2 linked regions of the Neobacillus sp. PS2-9 genome follow. The protein of the gene in region 1 interacts with the protein of each later gene in a pairwise test. Links are inferred from orthologs where the notes say so. Each region holds a gene or a part of one and is shown on either strand. Other genes may lie near its edges. The genes, in order: ftsA and ezrA.

The links.
Region 2: the proteins of ftsA (region 1) and ezrA interact in binary tests that used the Bacillus subtilis proteins (3 or more experiments, as listed by UniProt). The link is inferred for Neobacillus sp. PS2-9 from one-to-one orthologs.

Annotation. Positions count from the first base shown.
Region 1 is NZ_CP133269.1:3,646,578-3,656,512, forward strand. The notes cover bases 676-3,531. They hold ftsA (cell division protein FtsA), read right to left. Parts: upstream 2,828-3,531; coding sequence 1,523-2,827; downstream 676-1,522. Other genes in these bases: ftsZ (cell division protein FtsZ), read right to left, coding at 676-1,480; RCG25_RS18305 (small basic family protein), read right to left, coding at 2,955-3,317; RCG25_RS18310 (DUF881 domain-containing protein), read right to left, coding at 3,317-3,531. Also shown: more of ftsZ, read right to left, coding at 347-675; more of RCG25_RS18310, read right to left, coding at 3,532-4,048; RCG25_RS18315 (DUF881 domain-containing protein), read right to left, coding at 4,104-4,814; RCG25_RS18320 (cell division protein FtsQ/DivIB), read right to left, coding at 4,801-5,580; murB (UDP-N-acetylmuramate dehydrogenase), read right to left, coding at 5,811-6,719; murG (undecaprenyldiphospho-muramoylpentapeptide beta-N-acetylglucosaminyltransferase), read right to left, coding at 6,780-7,883; spoVE (stage V sporulation protein E), read right to left, coding at 8,223-9,323; murD (UDP-N-acetylmuramoyl-L-alanine--D-glutamate ligase), read right to left, coding at 9,396-9,935. UniProt on the Bacillus subtilis protein: Cell division protein that is required for the assembly of the Z ring. May serve as a membrane anchor for the Z ring. Binds and hydrolyzes ATP. Also involved in sporulation.
Region 2 is NZ_CP133269.1:1,357,088-1,367,169, forward strand. Bases 6,742-9,678 are described here. They hold ezrA (septation ring formation regulator EzrA), read left to right. Parts: upstream 6,742-7,334; coding sequence 7,335-9,023; downstream 9,024-9,678. Other genes in these bases: refZ (forespore capture DNA-binding protein RefZ), read left to right, coding at 6,742-7,165; RCG25_RS06710 (cysteine desulfurase family protein), read left to right, coding at 9,146-9,678. In the rest of the region: RCG25_RS06670 (transglycosylase domain-containing protein), read right to left, coding at 1-415; tyrS (tyrosine--tRNA ligase), read left to right, coding at 825-2,078; rpsD (30S ribosomal protein S4), read right to left, coding at 2,171-2,773; RCG25_RS06685 (sensor domain-containing diguanylate cyclase), read left to right, coding at 3,174-4,577; megL (methionine gamma-lyase), read left to right, coding at 4,680-5,864; RCG25_RS06695 (GAF domain-containing protein), read right to left, coding at 5,893-6,375; more of refZ, read left to right, coding at 6,533-6,741; more of RCG25_RS06710, read left to right, coding at 9,679-10,082. UniProt on the Bacillus subtilis protein: Negative regulator of FtsZ ring formation; modulates the frequency and position of FtsZ ring formation. Inhibits FtsZ ring formation at polar sites. Interacts either with FtsZ or with one of its binding partners to promote depolymerization.

The sequences.
Region 1 (9,935 bases):
TGGCTGAAGTGTGTCACTTTCTGTAATCAAAAAAACAGAAATTTCCACTATTCCCTACGGATTTTGTCACATTATAAGCGTGATTACCTTTACAAAAAGCTTTGTTAAACTTGTCTGTTGATTTCCGCTCCAGGCACGAGCGGTTCGTGGGTGTTTCTGCGAGCCTCCTCGGCGCTTGCGCCTGCGGGATCTCCCCTGAACCATACTCCCACAGGAGTCTTCGTGCCTTCCGCTACTATCAACAGAGTATAAAAATTAACCCTGTTTTTAACACAGCCTTACAAAAAAAGCATGGTCCGGGTTGGACCATGCTTTTAATAGTTTTTTATAGTGCTACCGCTTTAGATTATCTTCTACGGTTACGGTTTCTTAGGAATGTCGGAATATCTAATGTTTCCTCTTGGGCTACATTCGTATTTCGAACTGGTTCTTGTGGAGCTTCTTCACGTTTGTGCTCTCTCTTAACAGTTCCAACAGCAGGTTTTGCTTGTCCAAAGGATGGACGTGTTACTTTTGGTTGTGAACCTTCTTCGTTAAAACCAGTGGCAATGACGGTTACAATAATCTCATCTTTCAAGTTTTCATTAATTACGGAACCGAAAATCATATTCACTTCTTGGTCAGATGCTGTTGCAACAATATCAGCAGCCTCTTGCACCTCATAAAGACTTAAGTTAGTTCCCCCAGTAATATTCATTAGAACACCCTGAGCCCCATCAATAGAGGTTTCTAATAAAGGTGAGCTGATTGCTTTCTTTGCTGCCTCTGCTGCACGGTTTTCTCCTGCAGAGACACCAATTCCCATTAAGGCAGAGCCTTTATTTGACATAATCGTTTTTACGTCAGCAAAGTCTAAATTGATTAATCCAGGAACAGCGATCAAATCAGAAATACCTTGAACCCCTTGACGAAGAACATTGTCTGCCTCGCGGAAAGCTTCAAGCATTGGAGTGCTTTTATCAACAATTTCCAGAAGGCGGTCATTTGGAATGACGATTAATGTATCAACCGCTTCTTTCATTGATCCAATTCCACCAGAAGCCTGGTTTGAACGTTTTTTACCTTCAAAAGTAAATGGACGTGTAACAACACCCACTGTTAACGCACCAAGGTCACGAGCAATTTGAGCAATAACTGGTGCTGCACCAGTACCTGTACCGCCACCCATACCAGCAGTAACAAACACCATATCAGCACCTCTAAGTGCTTCCTCTAATTGTTCCTTACTTTCTTCTGCGGCCTTTTTACCAACCTCTGGATTAGCACCTGCTCCAAGACCACGAGTCAATTTCGCACCAATCTGCATTTTGACTTCAGCTTTGGAAAGGTTTAAGGCTTGTGCATCAGTGTTTACTGCGATAAATTCAACACCTTGAACGCCATGCTCAATCATTCTGTTTACCGCGTTGTTTCCTCCGCCGCCAACCCCGATAACTTTTATTGTTGCAAGAGAATCTAAATTTGTATCAAATTCTAACATGACAAATCCTCCTAATTCGCCGATTTTCTTTTTCGAGGATGTTTATTCGAAAAAGTAACCAAGGAATTTTTTTACTTTTGATGACATCTTATCTTCCGGATGTTTTTCTACTTTTGCTTTAGGTTGATGTTGTTGTTTTGGTGTTCTTTTTTCAGTTGGTTCAGCTACCACAGATGCACCCGTACCACCAATATTTCCACCTGGTAATCTACCATTCTTGTAAGCATATTTTATTAAACCAACCGCCGTTGTATATTGAGGTTCTCTTACACCAATATAGTCTGGTACCGCAAGGCGAACAGGATTTTGGAACATATCCTGTGCGAGTTCCAATACCCCTTGCATTTTTGCTGTTCCACCTGTTAATACAAAACCACCTGGTAACTCTGTTACACCTAAACGCTTCAATTCATTAACAATTAATTCAAATATTTCTTCCATTCTAGCTTCAATAATTTCAGATAAATAGAGCTGGTTAAATTGTTGATGTTGATCACTGCCAATAATAGGAACACTGAAAAACTCATCTTCAGAAGCAATATCATAGAAGGCATGTCCGTATTTAACCTTAATTTTCTCAGCATCCTCTGTTGAGGTGTGCAAAACTTTTGAAAGGTCGTTCGTTAATAAATCTCCGCCAACAGGAATTACACTTGTCGCCTTTAAAAATCCTTCCTCAAACACAGCGATAGTAGTAGAACCTCCGCCAATATCGATGAGGGCAACACCTAGATTTTTTTCATCTTTGGATAAAGCATAATCTCCTGCAGCTAACGGCTGAAGAACAATGTCTACTATCTCAAGTCCTGCTCGTTCTACACAGCGTAATGTATTTATGATGATAGATTTAGATCCAGTAATAAGTGTACCATCCATTTCTAGACGAACACCAATCATTCCACGAGGATCGTTAATTTCATCTTTACCATCTAAAATGAATTGTTTTCGAATCACACCAATGTTTTCTCGTTCAGGTGGAATGGATCCCACATGTGATGCTTCAATGACACGAATGACATCTTCATTCGTAATTTCTCGGTTTTGGCTGGATACAGCGACAATCCCATGACAGTGCTGAAGCATTACATTATGACCTGATATTCCGACTACCACTTCTCTAATCTCCATGCCAATCATTCTTTCTGCCTGTTCAATCGCCCTCTTAATAGAATGAACGGTATCGTCCATGTCAACAATCGATCCCTTACGTAATCCTTCAGATTTCACATTGCCAACACCAATTATATTTAACGAGTCTTTGCCCGAGTCATTGACCATTTCACCAATGATAACTTTTACACTGGATGTACCGATGTCAAGACTTACGTATATTTCATTGCTGTTCATTCTTTGGCACCTCCTTTTAATCTCCTTGGGTAGAACAACAACAATTCAATTTTGTTCATTAATAGATTCTCATAGTAATATCTTATAAAATTATTCGTCACAACTACATATTTCCCTTTAAAAAAGTTCAATTTTTTTCTATTTTTTCTTTGTTTGTTGACCATTTTGTTAATAATATTCGTCTTATAACGGCGATATTTTGAAACAACCTGACACCAAACGCAAAAACTGCTGCTAAATACAAGTCTACACCAAGATGAACACCGAGAAAAGCTAAACTTGCTGCAAGCATTATATTAAAAAAGAACCCAGATACAAATACCTTTTCATCATAAATATTTTGCAAATGAGCCCTTATTCCCCCAAAAAGTGTGTCGAAGGCAGCTAATACAGCAATTGATAAATAATTTGAGTATTCTTCAGGAATACTTATTTCTGTTAACAGTCCAAGGAAGATCCCGATCACAAGTCCCACTAACGGAAGCCACATTAGGAACCGCCTCCTTCCTTTATCGGTTCCATATGCCTAATCCTAATTGGATTCTCATAAGCAGGAACAGTAATATTTGGACTAGGTGAAGAAACATTGAGTCTCAAGCTTTCAGCAAAGAATTCATCTCTAGCCTTTGAAACCTTCATTTGGTTTGATAATTTTTCGGCATTGTTCATCGAATCTACACCCACCTTAACCTCAACCGGCAGGGTCCTAATTGTATGACCATCAATCTTTGTTTCCCTATTTATATCCCTAATAACCGTGGTATTTATAATTCGTTGACCATCAATGGAAACATATTTTGCTTCATACATATTTAGTTCATTCAATAGTCTTTTAAGCAATTCAGGGGAAACAACTGTTGTTGCCACAGGTGTTCCTAGCTGTACATCCTCGATGACCGGCTCAATATGTAAGGTGATTCCCGGACCTGAAACCTCGGTCAAGCCTGCCTCCGTTTTTAGCTCCTGAAGTGTATCCCGTAACACCTGCTCCTTACTTTGTTTCCGCTTAGATTCATAGGCTGATAGTTTTTCTTCATTTGAGCGGATTTCACTTAATAAGTTAGACTGTAGCTCTTTTTCTTTGAGCAATGCCTCACGGAGCTGCCAAACATCTCTTGTATCACGTTCTTCAGGCTTCTTCACGGTTTGAAATTGAATTGCAATCATAAAACCAACCACAGCAGCAATTAACGTAAAACTCAAATTCTTCGGCTTGTCCACTTTTTTCACCTAACCTTTTAAATTAATCCTCATGTGGACACATTTTACCCTCAACTTAACTTCCTAATATTGGGTTCAACACGATTTCATCTTCTTTTTCCAAGGAAAAAACCAAATTATCGTTTACCAGTTGGTCTTTTACTCCACCTGTTAGGTTTAATGATGAAGTTAATACTTCTGGGTCACCAATAGCTGTAATGACAAATGGCGCGGGGTGTGGGACTCCATCCACAGTAATGACCGGTCCATTGCAAACAATGTACGAATGACTTGTTAACCTCTGTCCATTAATAGCAACCGCCGCTGCACCGGAAATATATAATTCATTAATAACCTTAAAAACATGGTGTTCATGAACAAGATAATTGTTCACATTATCTTCCTTCGGATCATAGGCACCATCTGTCAAAGTAATCTTAACGCCTTTTCCTTTTACCTTGACTTTTCCGAGGTACATCCTGTACTTTTCTGCATCTTCTGCTAGGTTTAAAAATACTTGTGTTTCTTTAGCAAGATCCTTCTCGTTTTTTAATACCTTGTCCTGTTTTTGGTTTAGTTCCTTTTGTAGCTTGCGATTTGTCTCCTCTTGGGCAATCAATTGATTTCTTAATCCAAGAGTTTTTTCATATTGTTTGCCTGACAAACTAGGCTTTTCTTTTTGATTCTCCAGTTGGGTCAAATGATAAGAAAAGGCAATCATAAACCCCAAAACTAAGCAGACAAGGGACAAGATCACGTGTTTACCCCTTACCTTAATTTTCTTCAACTTCTTTTTCCTCCACTTCTGGTTCAAAAGCCTTAAAATAAGAGCCTACTTCCACATCAATTATCCCTTTTTTATTAGGATCTAATTGGCTAATGATTGAGGGATAATGCACCATTTTTTCCGAAAAACTTCTGAGAGTTGCACTTACCTCAAATCCATCATTCATAAACAAGGAAATGTGATACTGGTCTGTTTTTTTCGGAGAATAATGAATTTCAGAAATGGAGTTTAAAATTTCACTCGGGAGATTTTGTAACTCTTTTACCATTTCGTTTAGGGCTTTCCCTTCTTTGAATTCGAAAAGAATTGGAGAATTAACTGGGATTTTTTCCTCATTTCTATCTTTCAAAATTTTACCATTTTCCATAACTGGATAATAGTTTGATTCCTGTTTAAGATACGCTATTCTTTTATGTTCTCTAACTTGAATTTGAACTGTGTTTGGCCATTGAATCTTTATATCTGCCTCTTTTATTTCGGATAAGCCCTGTAATTTCGAAGAAACCTCACTCTTCTTGACTTTCCATATATTCGTAGTCTTAGAAATACCACTTTTGCTAATAATTTCAGAGTCAGTATAAACTTCATTGCCTTCTATCCTAATTGTCTTTACATGGCTTAATGGGGATTGTGTATAAGCGATAATTACTATCATTGTAAAAAACAAAAATAGCAGGAGCACCAGCCTTTTGTTTGCTTTTCGTCGTCTTTGCTCCTTTAACTTAGGAATACGATCCTCTAGAGCAACAATTTTACCTTTTTCCATCATAATTCCTCCAAATGAAAAGCCTTAGCTTGGGGGCGCTGGTTGCCCTACACTATAAAGCCCATAAAGCATGTCTATAAGTTCCGCTACGTTATCTATAGAAAGTGAAACAACGGCACGAAAACTCATGCCGTCATTCATTTTCTTCCTAGTTTCCATCTGTAATATTATCAGTAATTATAACACAATATTTGTCATTAGTAAGAGATTTCTTACAATAAATACAAGGATTATTTACGTCCGACTATTTCAACCTCTGTTTCCATTTTTACTCCATAGAGGTTAAAAATCGTATCCTTAATATGCTGAATTAAGGCTAAGACATCTGCGGCAGTGGCGTTCCCAGCATTTACAATAAAGTTACCGTGCATTTCAGAAATTTTTGCTCCACCCATGCTAAATCCCTTTAGACCAGCTGCTTCAATAAGTTTTCCTGCATAGTTAGGAAGTGGATTACGGAAAATACTACCAGCACAAGGGAAATTCCATGGTTGCGTTTCTTTTCGATAATCCTTGTTTTTTTGCATTTGTGCCACAATGGCTGCCCTATCACCTGTTGTAAGATCAAAAACAGACTCAACCACTACTCCTGGCCGTTTGTTCTGTAATACAGAGGTCCTGTAGGAAAATTTCATTTCCTCATTTGATAGCCATTCCATAGACCCATTTTCAAATAGAACATGAGCCCTAGTTAGGATCTTACTAATGTCTGATCCATGTGCACCAGCGTTCATATAAACTGCTCCACCAACTGATCCGGGTATACCACTAGCAAACTCGAGTCCTGCTAAACCTTTTTTACTGATAAGTGTTGCTAAACTTACAAGCGAATGACCGCCACCGACAGTAATTGTTGTCCCTTCGATCTCTAAGTGGTCTAATCCAGAGCTTAGTTTGATTACGACTCCTTCAATACCTTTATCAGATACAAGAAGATTGGATCCACGACCAATCGCTCGCCAATTTAATCCATGCTTATTTATAACAGACATTACTTTTTTTAAATTTTCAACTGAAGAAGGTTCAATAAAAAGGTCTGCAGGACCTCCAATTTTCATAGTGGTATGGTTGGCTAGAAGCTCATTTTCCTTCACCTTCCCAATATTTAGCGTCTGTAATTCTTTTATTATTTCGTCCATTTTTACCACCTAACTTTCCAAGATGCTAATAGTTCAGTTTATGCACTAAAGTAAATTGGGCTACTTTTGATTCGTCTCCACAAGTTCTTTCATTAATGAGTATAGCTTGCTTGCTGAATCCGGAACCCCCATTTTTTTAGCTTTTGCTTTCATTTCAGTTAAATTCTCATTATCTAATAATATACGGTCAATGTGTGTTACAAGACTTTTACTTGTCAAATCTTTTTCTAACAATAATTCTGCTGCCCCATGATCACTTAAGGATCTAGCGTTCTTTTCTTGATGATTGTTTGTGACATATGGACTTGGAATAAGAATACTTGGAATTCCAAGGGAGGTTAATTCCGCTAGTGTTGTTGCTCCCGCTCTCGAGACAACTAAATCAATACCTGCAAGAACTTCCGGCATGTTATGAATAAAAGGTTTGATCACCACATTCTTGGGATTTCCAACTAACTCTACTTCCTTTTTTACATCCTCAAAATGGGTATCACCCGTTACATAAAGAATTTGATACATTTTTTCTGCAAACTCAGGCAATGCTTTAACTACTGCTTCATTTATTGGACGTGCGCCTCGGCTTCCACCAAAAATTAATACAGCAGGCTTTGTCGTGCTAAGACTAACAGAGAGTCGGCCACGTATTCCATCCTGACCTACGACCTCTGACGCTCGAGGATTTCCGGTAAAAGCAATCTTTTTCTGAGGGAAATAATCCTTTGCCTCTTCGAAACAGATTGCAATTTTATTTACATATCTGCTTAAAAATTTATTTGTCAGACCAGGTACGCTATTTTGTTCATGAATAATCGTGGGTATACGAAGTTTAGCAGCAGCATAAACGACTGGGCCACACACGTAACCTCCTGTACCGATGACAATGTCCGGCCTAAATGCTTTTAATATTTTTTTACTATCTTGCACACCTTTTAAGAATCTATAAACTGTTTTTACATTTTCGAAAGACAGTTTACGTTTAAAACCAGTTATATGAATCGATTGGAATGCTATATTTTCTCTTGGGACAATTTTACTTTCTAGACCATTAGTTGTACCTATGTATAGAAACTCTGCGTCTTTGTTTTCTTTTTGAATTTCTCTAATTAGTGCTAGAGCCGGATATATATGACCGCCAGTCCCTCCACCGCTTACTGCTATTCTCATCTTTTCCACCTCATTAACTATTTAACACCTAATTGCATACCTATATTACTATAAAAATTGAAGAAAGAAAGCAAATGATAAAAGATTGTTAAGTAAATGTAAAGAAGGCCCTAGATAAAATGCTTTTTTAAACCAGTCCGTTGATCTCCGCTCCAGGTGCTTCGCTTTCCGTGGGCGTTTCGGCGAGCCTCCTCGGCGCTTGCGCCTGCGGGGTCTCCCCTGACCCGTACTCCCACAGGAGTCTTCGCACCTTCCGCTCCAATCAACTAAGTGCATTTCATCAATATGCTTTATCATAGCCAAATAAAAAGAACCCTGCCACTGAACAGGGTGTCATTTTCAATATCTTGAATAACGGCTGATATTAAGGAGAACACCGATTGCCATTAACATTAATGTTAGCGAGGAGCCTCCATAGCTTAAAAATGGTAATGTAATTCCTGTGACTGGCATTAGTCCCGTTACAACACCAATATTAATCATTACTTGAATGGCGACCATCGCGATGATTCCAACAGCTAGAAAGCTTCCATACAAGTCTGGAGCACCAAGCGCAATTCGAATGCCCCGCCAAAGCAAGAGAGCAAAAAGTAATAAAATAAACGAACCACCTATAAATCCTAATTCCTCTGAAAGAATGGCAAAAATAAAATCGGTTTGCGGCTCGGGTAAGTAAAAAAACTTTTGCCGGCTTTCTCCAAGACCAAGTCCAAAAAGCCCCCCTGGACCAATGGCGTATAGCGATTGAATAATTTGAAATCCACTCCCTAAAGGATCGGACCAAGGGTCTAAGAAAGAGGTAATCCTCTTTATTCTGTATGGTGCTGAAGCAATTAATCCAACAAACCCAGCAACACCTAATAACCCCAAGAAAGCAAAATGACTAATGCGGGCCCCTGCAATAAAGATCATTACGATACAAGTCCCCATCATGACAGTTCCTGTCCCTAAATCGGGTTGAAGCATAATCATCGCAAAGGCTACAAATGCAAGACCTAAAGAAGGGACAAGCCCCTTCTTAAAGGAGGTAATCAACTTTTGCCGCTCAGACAAATATTTTGCTAAAAAAGCAATCATCGCTAGTTTCATAAATTCAGACGGCTGAATGGAGAAAGCTCCTACTCCAATCCAGCTCCTAGATCCATTACGTACATTCCCTATTCCAGGAATTAATACCAACAATAATAATACAAAACAAACGATTAAAATAGTTTTAGACCATGTTCTCCACGTCCAGTAATTAATGTTCATGATAAAAAACATGGCAACAATTCCGACTCCGGCAAATAGCGTCTGCCTTTTGGCAAAGAAAAAGGAATCGTCAAATTTATATTCAGCCCATATCGCACTTGCGCTGTAAACCATGATTAGCCCTATTGCCAGCAGAGTGAAAGTTACAATCATTAAAATAAAATCAGGAGTTGTTCTCTTTGTCGGCACCACTATACACCTCAACTACGAGTTTTAGGGCTTAGCAGCACCACATGTGAGACCCAAAAGTGGTACAAGCCCTTACTTAAGCTTATGCACCGCTTCGATAAAAATGTCTCCCCTGACTTCAAAAGTTTTATATTGATCCCAGCTAGCACATGCTGGGGATAGCAATATAACATCCCCTGATTCAGAGTATCGATAAGCTTCAGGCACTGCCTTGTCAACATTATCGACACGCTTCATTGTTTTTATTCCCGCCTCGTTACCTACACGTTCCAACTTAGGTGCCGTTTGTCCAAAAGTAATCATTGCTTTCACATTTTTCAAATATGGAAGGAGCTCGTCAAATTCATTACCCCGATCAAGTCCGCCGGCAAGGAGAATAATAGGAGTATCAAATGCAGCAAGTGCATTCACTGTTGCTAAAATATTGGTTGCTTTTGAGTCATTATAAAATTTTCTCCCACTTATTTCACCAACGTATTGCAAACGATGTTTGACACCCGTAAACGTTCGAAGTACTTCTTGAATAGCCTTATTATCCACACCCGATAGTTTAGCAGCTGCCATAGCAGATAAGATGTTTTCAAGGTTATGTACTCCAGGTAACGCAATTTC
Region 2 (10,082 bases), 2.3 Mb from region 1 along the record:
TGGGAACCACCCCGTTATGCTGATAGAAGTACTCATCTTCAGTTGCCACTACGGCATTAATTAAATTTTCTGAAACTTGATCCAACTTTACTTCTTCGCGTATAAGGTCACTGCGAAGCCTGCCGAGGTAAACATTATCAGCATAGTATAAATCGGATGTTTCCGTGTAATTATAAATATCCTTTTTCATACTCTCGTAAGGACGGACCGGTTCATCTTTCACAAGGGAGGCAAAATAACCAGCTCCTACACCTGTTGCAAATGAACCTCCAAGAATGGCAACCGTCATCACAAGGAGAAAAAGGTTCCAAACTACTTGATAGGTAATTCGTGCACTTTTTACCGTTTTTTTATGGGTAAATAAGTTGAGTATGGACTTTGCTTTTTCCATCCAGGCTTGCATTTTTTCATTCATCAATAGCATCACCTCATCTAAAATCACATACATTATAGCATATAGAAGGTATAAAAACTGACAACCTTCTACATTTTTCTGAAATTTCCAGTGGATGTTTGACATGCTCTTTGAAATGTGATAAAAAAAGCTATAGTTAATTTTAATAAAAAGCTTTGACAGGAACAAACTGTAGTTCTTCTATCCCTGTTTCTAGAGAGTCAGCGGTGGTGCAAGCTGACACAAATAGAAGAATGAATTACCTCCTCGAGCTTTCTCTGTGAACACACTGCTTAGTAATGGAGAACGGTCAAAACCGTTATTTTTTTCGAGTTGGAGGAAAGTTCCTCAAGCTGGGTGGTACCGCGTAAATTTACGTCCCTGCATATTTGCAGGGGCGTTTTTATTTTTATTTTTGGAGGGGATTAAAATGGATTTATTACAGGATTTAACCTGGAGAGGCATCATCTACCAGCAAACGGATGAAGAAGGATTAAAGGACTTATTAAGTAAGGAAAGCATTTCCCTTTATTGCGGAGTAGATCCAACAGCAAATAGTTTGCATATTGGGCATCTAGTTGCGTTTCTAACTTTAAGAAGATTTCAACAGCACGGCCATCGACCTATAGTGTTGGTCGGAGGTGCAACAGGATTAATTGGTGATCCTAGCGGGAAAAGTGAAGAGCGTAAATTGCTTACTTTAGAAACCGTTCAGGACAATGTTGCAGGGATTCAAAAGCAGCTATCCTCTATTTTTGACTTTGACGGTGAAAATGGAGCGATTATGGTTAATAACTATGATTGGGCAGGTTCAATGGATATTGTAACCTTCCTGCGTGATATCGGTAAGCATATTGGTGTCAACTATATGCTTGCAAAAGATACAATCGCATCTCGTCTTGAGACGGGAATCTCTTTTACTGAATTTACTTACACGATTTTACAGGCAATGGATTTCAATCATCTATATGACCACCATAATTGTAAATTACAGATTGGCGGAAGTGACCAATGGGGGAATATTACTTCAGGTCTAGAGTTAATCCGTAAAATGCATGAAGAATCAAAGGCATTTGGATTGACGATTCCGCTTGTAACGAAGGCTGATGGAACGAAATTCGGAAAGACAGAAGGCGGTGCCATCTGGTTAGACCCAGAAAAGACGACACCGTACGAATTCTACCAGTTCTGGATCAACACAGCAGATGCGGATGTTGTGAAATACTTAAAGTACTTTACATTCCTTTCACACGAAGAAATTGAACAATTGGAACATAGTGTTCAAGAAGAGCCGCATCTTCGTAAAGCACAAAAGACGTTAGCGGAAGAAATGACTCGTCTAATCCATGGTGAAGAATCTCTACAGCAGGCCATTAAGATTTCCCAAGCCTTATTCAGCGGGGATGTGAAAAATCTTTCTGCTGCTGAAATTAAGCAGGGCTTTAAAGATGTTCCGTCATTTGATGCAGGCGAGGAAGATGGCAACCTGGTTGACTTACTAGTTGCTGCAAAAATTTCTCCTTCTAAACGTCAAGCTCGTGAGGATATCACCAATGGAGCAGTCACGATAAACGGTGAAAAGATTACCGACACGGCTTATGCCCTTCAGGAAAATGATCGAATCGACGGTCAGTTTACCATTATTAGAAGAGGGAAAAAGAAATACACATTAATTAAATATTAATAGTAAAGGGCTTTGAGGAATCAGAGCCCTTTTTCTTGAAGAGAAATATAAAAAAAGTCCTCATACCAAATGGTATGAGGACTTTTTTACTATTAACGTGAGTAGAACTCAACGATAAGAGCTTCGTTAATTTCAGCAGGTAACTCAGAACGCTCAGGTAAGCGAGTGAAAGTACCTTCTAATTTGTCAGCATCAAATGTTAAGAAATCAGGTACGAAGTTTGTCACTTCGATTGCTTCTTTAATAACATCTAGGTTGCGTGACTTTTCACGAACGCTGATTGTTTGACCAGCAGTTACACGGTAAGATGGGATATCTACGCGTGATCCATTAACTAGGATGTGACCGTGGTTAACTAATTGGCGAGCTGCACGACGAGTGCGAGCAAGACCTAAACGGTAAACAACGTTATCAAGACGTGACTCAAGTAACGCCATGAAGTTTTCACCGTGGATACCAGATAATTTGCCAGCTCTATCGAAAAGAGTACGGAATTGGCGCTCGTTAACACCATACATGTGACGAAGCTTTTGCTTCTCTTGTAATTGTAATCCGTATTCAGAAAGCTTTTTGCGTTGGTTTGGACCGTGTTGTCCAGGAGCGTAAGGACGCTTTTCTAATTCTTTACCTGTGCCGCTTAGAGAGATTCCAAGACGACGAGATAATTTCCAGCTTGGGCCAGTATATCGAGCCATGAATGACTCCTCCTTAGTGTTTTTATTTTGGTAAAATAAAAACCGGTATGAGACTCGTTGACAGTCATTTTGTTTTCATGCACCTTCGCCCTAGCAGCTAAGGGTTACAAGATACACCATCAAATGAGATAGCAAAACTCTCATGAGGAACAAAATGAGACTATTCAAGTGAACTCAATAGGCTGCAATATTTTACACAAAGAGTATTATATTATTTTTATTACTCTAAAGTCAAGTATATTTTTGTTAACTCAGAGTTCGAGGAATGACATTCAAACATGTTTGTAAAAAAAATTAATAAATTATTCAAAAAAAGTATATCAATTGCTAACATAAATTAACTATAATTAGGTTGCGATGTATATATTTGGGATTTTAGCTAAAGAGGAGAACAAATATTTTGGACATAGTTGATTTTAGAAAATTATATGGAATATCAGAAAAGCTACATTCGTTTTTAGATGAAGAAGGTCTTCTGAGCGAACTATTGGTTATTCTTAAAGAAGAATATCCAAACTTTTCATATTTCCTGTTATTGTCACAGACTACCTACAAACATAGCGACCTCCCAGTCATTGACCTGGAATATGATAGTGAAAATATTGCAGCAACAACAGCGTATTTATCAGGTAATGTTCAATATGAGTTTTCTCATACGGAAAAGAGTACCATACTTTATGCACCTTTAAAAGGCAAGCAGGGGGTTTATGGGGTATTACAGATTATTGCACCTAATGCTCAGGATATTCCGACTAAAGAAGTGGAATTTATGACCTTGTTGGCAGAAAGTGCAGGAGCCGCTCTCGAAAATGCCCACCACTATCAGCAGTCAAGAAAGACCATTTTAGAGCTTCAATTAATTAACGAAACTTCCTATCGTTTAAATTCTAACCTGCCATTAGCTGATACATTGACATTTATGGCAGAACAAATTAAATCTTCCTTTAATGCAAAAGAGGTTGGTTTCTTTTTAGGCTCTACTGAGAAAGCCAAGGTCAAAATACTCCCTGGTTCCACACCCTTCTTTTTTTCAACAACTGCTCAAACCTATATAGAATACATAAAAGGAAAATTAAATACTGAAAATGATCCACTATTATTTGGGGATATAAGTCTTCCGCTTACCAATCCTAGTACATGCTTTCATTCCATAATGGTTGTACCATTAGTACTTGGTAAGAATTTAAAAGGTTTTTCAATGATCATGCAGGAAAAACCCTATTTCTTTTCTTTTGAGACATTTCAACTTCTTCAGACATTAGTACATCATTTATCGCTTTCCCTAACCAACTCCATGTTGAGAGAGGAACTCAAGAAATTAGTTACCACTGATCATCTAACAAAGCTCCATTCACGTAATTATTTAGATGAAAAAATTCAGACTTCTATGAAAGTAGATAGTGAAGGAACCTTTATTCTTATTGATATTGATAATTTCAAGGAAATCAATGATACCTACGGTCACCAAATAGGCGATGAAATACTTATACAAGTCGCAAATTTCATTAAAGGAAATATCAGGGGGAATGATGTGGGAGCACGCTGGGGCGGAGAAGAACTCGCCATCTATCTCCCCAAAGTTCCTTTATCATCCGGAGCGGTTATCGCTGAAAGATTAGTGACAAAGGTATCTGAGAGTTCTAACCCTCACATTACTGTGTCGTGTGGTGTTTCCTATTGGAATAGCGAAAAACCTGATACGTATCAATATCTATTTAAAAGAGCAGATGAAGCATTGTACCACGCAAAAGGCACGGGGAAAAATAAAGTAGTTACACAAGCTGACAATAGTAAAGCAAGTTAAGGGGCTGAAACTTGACAGAATTCAGCCCTTAACGATTTTTACATACCCATCATAGTTTATAAGTAAAAAAATGATAACGCTTACAATTAGGAGGAGTCTACATTGAAAGATAAAAAACCTCGTTTTGAAACTGAAGTCATTCATTTTGGCTATCATGCGGAAAATCATCAAGGAAGCTTAGTTCCCCCGTTATATCAAACATCCACCTTTACCTTCGAGAGTGCGGAGCAAGGGGAAAGTAGGTTTGCTGGGAAAGAAGAGGGATATATTTATTCAAGATTAGGAAATCCCACCGTAAAAATTCTGGAAGACAGAATGGCTGCACTTGAAAAGGGGGAAGCTGCTTTAGCTTTTTCGTCAGGCATGGCTGCCGTGAGTGCAGTGCTAATTGCTTTAACAAAATCAGGTGACCACATTCTATGCTCTCAGGGTGTTTATGGTTGTACATTTGGATTGCTCGAATTATTACAGGAGAAGTATCATATTGAACATGATTTTTCACTAATGGATACAAGGGAGACCCTTGAAAACCAAATTAAACCAAATACAGCTTGTATCTATATTGAGACTCCCATTAATCCAACAATGAAGCTTGTTGATCTTCAAATGGTTGCAGATGTGGCGAAAGAAAAGGGAATTCCCGTAGTAGTGGACAATACGTTTTGCTCTCCTTATTTACAAAATCCAATTAGAAATGGCTGCGATATTGTCATACACAGTGCAACAAAATATATTTGCGGACATGGCGATGTCATCGCTGGAATCGTGGTTGGAGGAAGAGAGACTATTAACCAAGTTTCAAGGACAACTCAAAAGGATATAGGGGGAATTATCTCGCCATTCGATGCGTGGCTGTTGTTACGGGGGTTAAAATCGCTTCCGGTACGGATGGATCGCCATTGTGAAAATACAACTGTCTTATTTGACTTTCTTAAACAACATCCGAAGGTGGATGCTATTTATTATCCCGGGGATTCAGAGCACCCTGATTACTCAATAATGAAAAAACAAATGAAAAAACCAGGAGGGCTTATATCATTTTCGATTAAGGGAACGAAAGAAACGGCTCAAATGTTTATGAATCAGCTCAACTTAATTAAAATTGCGGTCAGTCTTGGGGATGCAGAGACATTAATTCAACACCCGGCTACCATGACACATGCCGTTGTTCCAGACGAGGAACGGTTAAAAATGGGGATTAATCAAACCTTGCTTCGTCTTTCAGTGGGTCTTGAAGCCTGGGAGGATATTAAAGAAGATTTAGAGCAGGCATTTGATAGGATCTAAAAAAACTCGCCTAAGCGAGTTTTTGTTTTTACAGATAGGTAACGAGAATTTCTACGAATTCTTCAAGTTTTTGTTGGTCGAGCTTATCAAACCGATTTAATTCAGGAGAATCAACATCTAAAACGCCGATTAATTGCTCTCCTTTTAGCAGTGGAACAACTATTTCTGATTGTGAAGCAGCATCACATGCAATATGACCTGGGAACTGATTCACGTCTTCAACAAGAAGGGTTTCCTTTTTTAATGCAGCAGTACCGCAAACACCCTTGCCAAGAGGGATGCGTATGCATGCTGGGAGTCCTTGGAAGGGACCCAACACTAGTTCGTCATTCGTATCTAGTAGATAAAATCCTACCCAATTAACGCGGTCTAGAAATTGGTTCAATAAGGCAGAGGCATTGCTAAGATTGGCAACTTGATTTTTCTCATCGTGAAGGAGAGCCTGTAATTGCTTCTTAACAAGTTCATAATTTTCTTCTCGATTTCCGGTGTACATTTCGACGTTAAACACGGTATTTCACCTTTTTCTCTTATAATTTATATTTTATTTTATCAAAAATCAGAGAAAATGAGCATACTTTGTCGATATTTTCTTAAAGGAATCAATTGTGACACCAAGAATCATTATGATAAGGGGATTATGGGAATTACCTGAAGGGGGAGAATGGATGAAGAAAAATGCAAAAGAAGCAATTGTTAAGGCCGCTATCACGTTATTTAATTCCAATGGGTACTCAGGAACGTCAATAAGGGAAATTGCTCATGCAGCTAATGTAAATACCGCAACGATTGCCTATCATTTTAATAATAAAACAGGTCTCTTAGAATATTGCTTTATGCATTTTTTTGAACAGTACACCCGAAAGATGGAAGCTGCTTATGCATCTATTGATAGAGGGGCAAAAGAGTGCTTAAAACGTGTGGTATCTGATTTGCTCCATTACCAATGTGAGAACTACCAGCTTGCTAGTTTCATTTACAGGGAGATGTCGATGGATTCCCAAGTAGTAAGGGAAATCATGTCCACCTATTCTTTAAAAGAAAAATATTATTTTCAAAAAATATTTGAACGGGGTTTTGAATGGCATGAATTCAGACCACATTCCATTCCTTATTTAATTATACAGCTAAAAGGATTAATCATGATGCCGTTTATGAATAGCAATTATATGAGAGAAGTACTATATGTATTTCCGAATGAGCCATTTTTCGAGCAGAAATATCTTAAGGATCTTCACTTATGGATTGATAAAACACTTTGTTCAGACATACCTATCAAAAAGGGAGCAGTACTAAAATAGCGGTAATCGCTATTTTTTTTTTATTTTACAAAAAAATTGAAAATAATAGTCAAAAAATGTCGTTTACATGGTATCATAAAAGCATTGAATTGAACTTAATGAGTTTTTCTAAAATAGATGATTTGAATACATAGTGGAATCAATGTTGTTTGAAATAGGGGGCTTACTTGTGAAATTTATCATTGGATTTTTCATCCTATTATTAGCCTTATTTATAGTGGGATATTTAATAAAGAAAAAGTATTTTAAAGAAATGGATCGATTGGAAGCGTGGAAAATCGATATTATGAATCGTCCCATACTAGATGAAATGTCGAAAGTTAAACAGTTAAATATGACGGGTCAGACTGAGGAGCTTTTTGAGCGTTGGCGTAGTCAGTGGGATGATGTGGTAACGGTTCAGCTTCCTGATTTAGAAGAAATGCTTTTTGATGCAGAAGAATATATAGATCGCTATAGATTCAAAAAGGCAAAAGAAGCCCAACAGGCGATTAATACGAAGCTAATGGAAACAGAGGAACAAATTAAAAAGGTACTAGAAGAGCTGCATGAACTAGTGGGCAGTGAAGAAAAGAACAGAGTGGAAATTGAGGAACTTAAGGAACTTTATAGAGAATCAAAAAAAATGTTACTTGCTCATCGTCATAGTTTTGGTAAGTCTGAAAAGCACTTAGAAGCAAAACTAAATGAAGTGGCACAGAAGTTCCAGGAATTTGATGAAAAAACGGAGCTCGGTAATTATCTTGAAGCTCGAGAAGTAGTTTTACTTATTCATAGTCAGCTTGGAACAATCAAGAACCATATGGATTTAATTCCTCAGCTTTTAATTGAAAGTCAATCTCTTCTTCCAAATCAGCTAGCAGATTGTCTTGAGGGCTATCGAGAAATGACAGAGCAGGATTATCACTTAGAGCATTTAAATGTAACCACTGAAATACAACGCCTTGAAGAGAAAATTGCTGAAAATATTCGCTTGATTGAAACCACCGAAATTGAAAAAGCAGAAGAGGGCATTAAGGAAGTAAAGGATCGAATTGATATTCTTTTTGACCTCTTGGAAAAGGAAGTACACGCAAAACATTATGTCATGAAAAATAATAAGGTTGCTGCTGAACAACTTGCTTCTGCTCAAGAGGAAAATAAGAATCTTTCAAATGAATTAATTCATGTTCAAGCGAGCTATCAATTATCAGATAGTGATTTAGAGGTTCAAAATAATCTAGAAAAAGAACTTTCAACGGTGTATAAGCATTATGAAATTTTGGTTGAAAAGTTAAAGATGAATGAAACGGCTCAATCAGCGATTAGTGAAGAATTAAGTGAGTTAAAAGACCAACTGGATATGATATGTGAAGGGCAGCAAGCTTTTGCCCAAAAACTTCAAGCCTTGAGAAAGGACGAACTTGAAGCAAGGGAAAAAATTAAGGAACTTACCAAGAAAGTAGCAGAAACTGTTCGTCTTGTTTCAAAGAGTAACGTTCCTGGGTTGCCTGAGGATTATAAATATTTAATAGAAGATACAAACGAAAGCATCAATAATGTCCGATACCAACTTGAAGAAAAGCCTCTAAATATATCTGCTCTAAATCAGTATTTAGAAATTGCAGTACTGACAGTTGAAAAACTTGTAAATTCAACGATTGAGCTTATTGAGAATGTCACTTTAGCTGAAAAAGCAATTCAATATGGAAATCGTTATCGTAGCCACCATCCATCAGTTGCTAAAGGATTAGCTGATGCTGAAACGGCATTCAGACAGTATGATTTTCAAGAAGCTTTAGAACAGGTAGCGGCATCTTTGGATGGGGTTGACCCTGATGCGTTAAAGAAGATAAAGGCTACAATTGAAATGGAATAAAATGATAAACCGATTTAGCAATAGCTAGGTCGGTTTTTTGTATAATATTATTTTTCAAATGTTTCGGTTTTTATGTTAAGATTTTATTTTGTAAGTTCGTCTTCTTATGGAGGGGAAAGTTAGTGATTTATTTAGATAATAGTGCAACGACAAAGCCATATAAAGAGGTACTTGAATCTTATGTTACTGTTTCAAGTGAATATTTTGGAAATCCCTCTTCATTGCATGGATTGGGAATACAGGCAGAAAAGCTGTTAACTCATGCGAGGGAGCAAGTGGCAAAGCTTTTAACTGTAGAACCTAATGAAATTTACTTTACTTCAGGTGGAACAGAAAGTAACAATATAGCGATAAAAGGTGCGGCATTATTAAATAAAAAAAGAGGTCGTCACCTTATTACTACAAGTGTGGAGCACGCCTCTGTTCGTGCAGTTATGGAGCAGTTGGAACAGAATGGATTCGATATTACCTATCTCCCTGTCAATCCTCAGGGGAGGGTGAGTGTGGAAGATGTTGAAAAGGCCATTCGCAAGGACACCATCTTAATTTCGATTATGCACGTTAACAATGAAGTGGGTACAATTCAACCGATTAAAGAGGTAGGAGAAATGTTGAAAAAATACCCAACCATCCTTTTTCATGTAGACGCTGTCCAAGGTGTGGGAAAGGTTCCTCTAGCTATTCACCAAAACAGAATCGATCTTTGTTCCTTTTCTGCTCATAAATTTCATGGACTTAAAGGGACAGGTGCTCTTTTTATTCGAGAAGGGGCCAAGCTTGCCCCTTTATTATCGGGTGGGAATCAGGAAAGGACTATTCGAAGCGGGACAGAAAATGTGGCAGGTGCTGTAGCAATGGCAAAAGCACTTCGGATGACCTTGATGAAAAGTGAAGCAGGTATAGCAAAAATGAAGACCATCCTGAGCATGCTAAGAACAGGGTTAACTAACATAGAGCAAGTAACTATTCATACTCCTGTAGAGAATGCAGCTCCACATATATTAAATATATCGTTAAAAGGATTGAAGTCTGAGGTATTAATTCATACCCTTGAGCAGG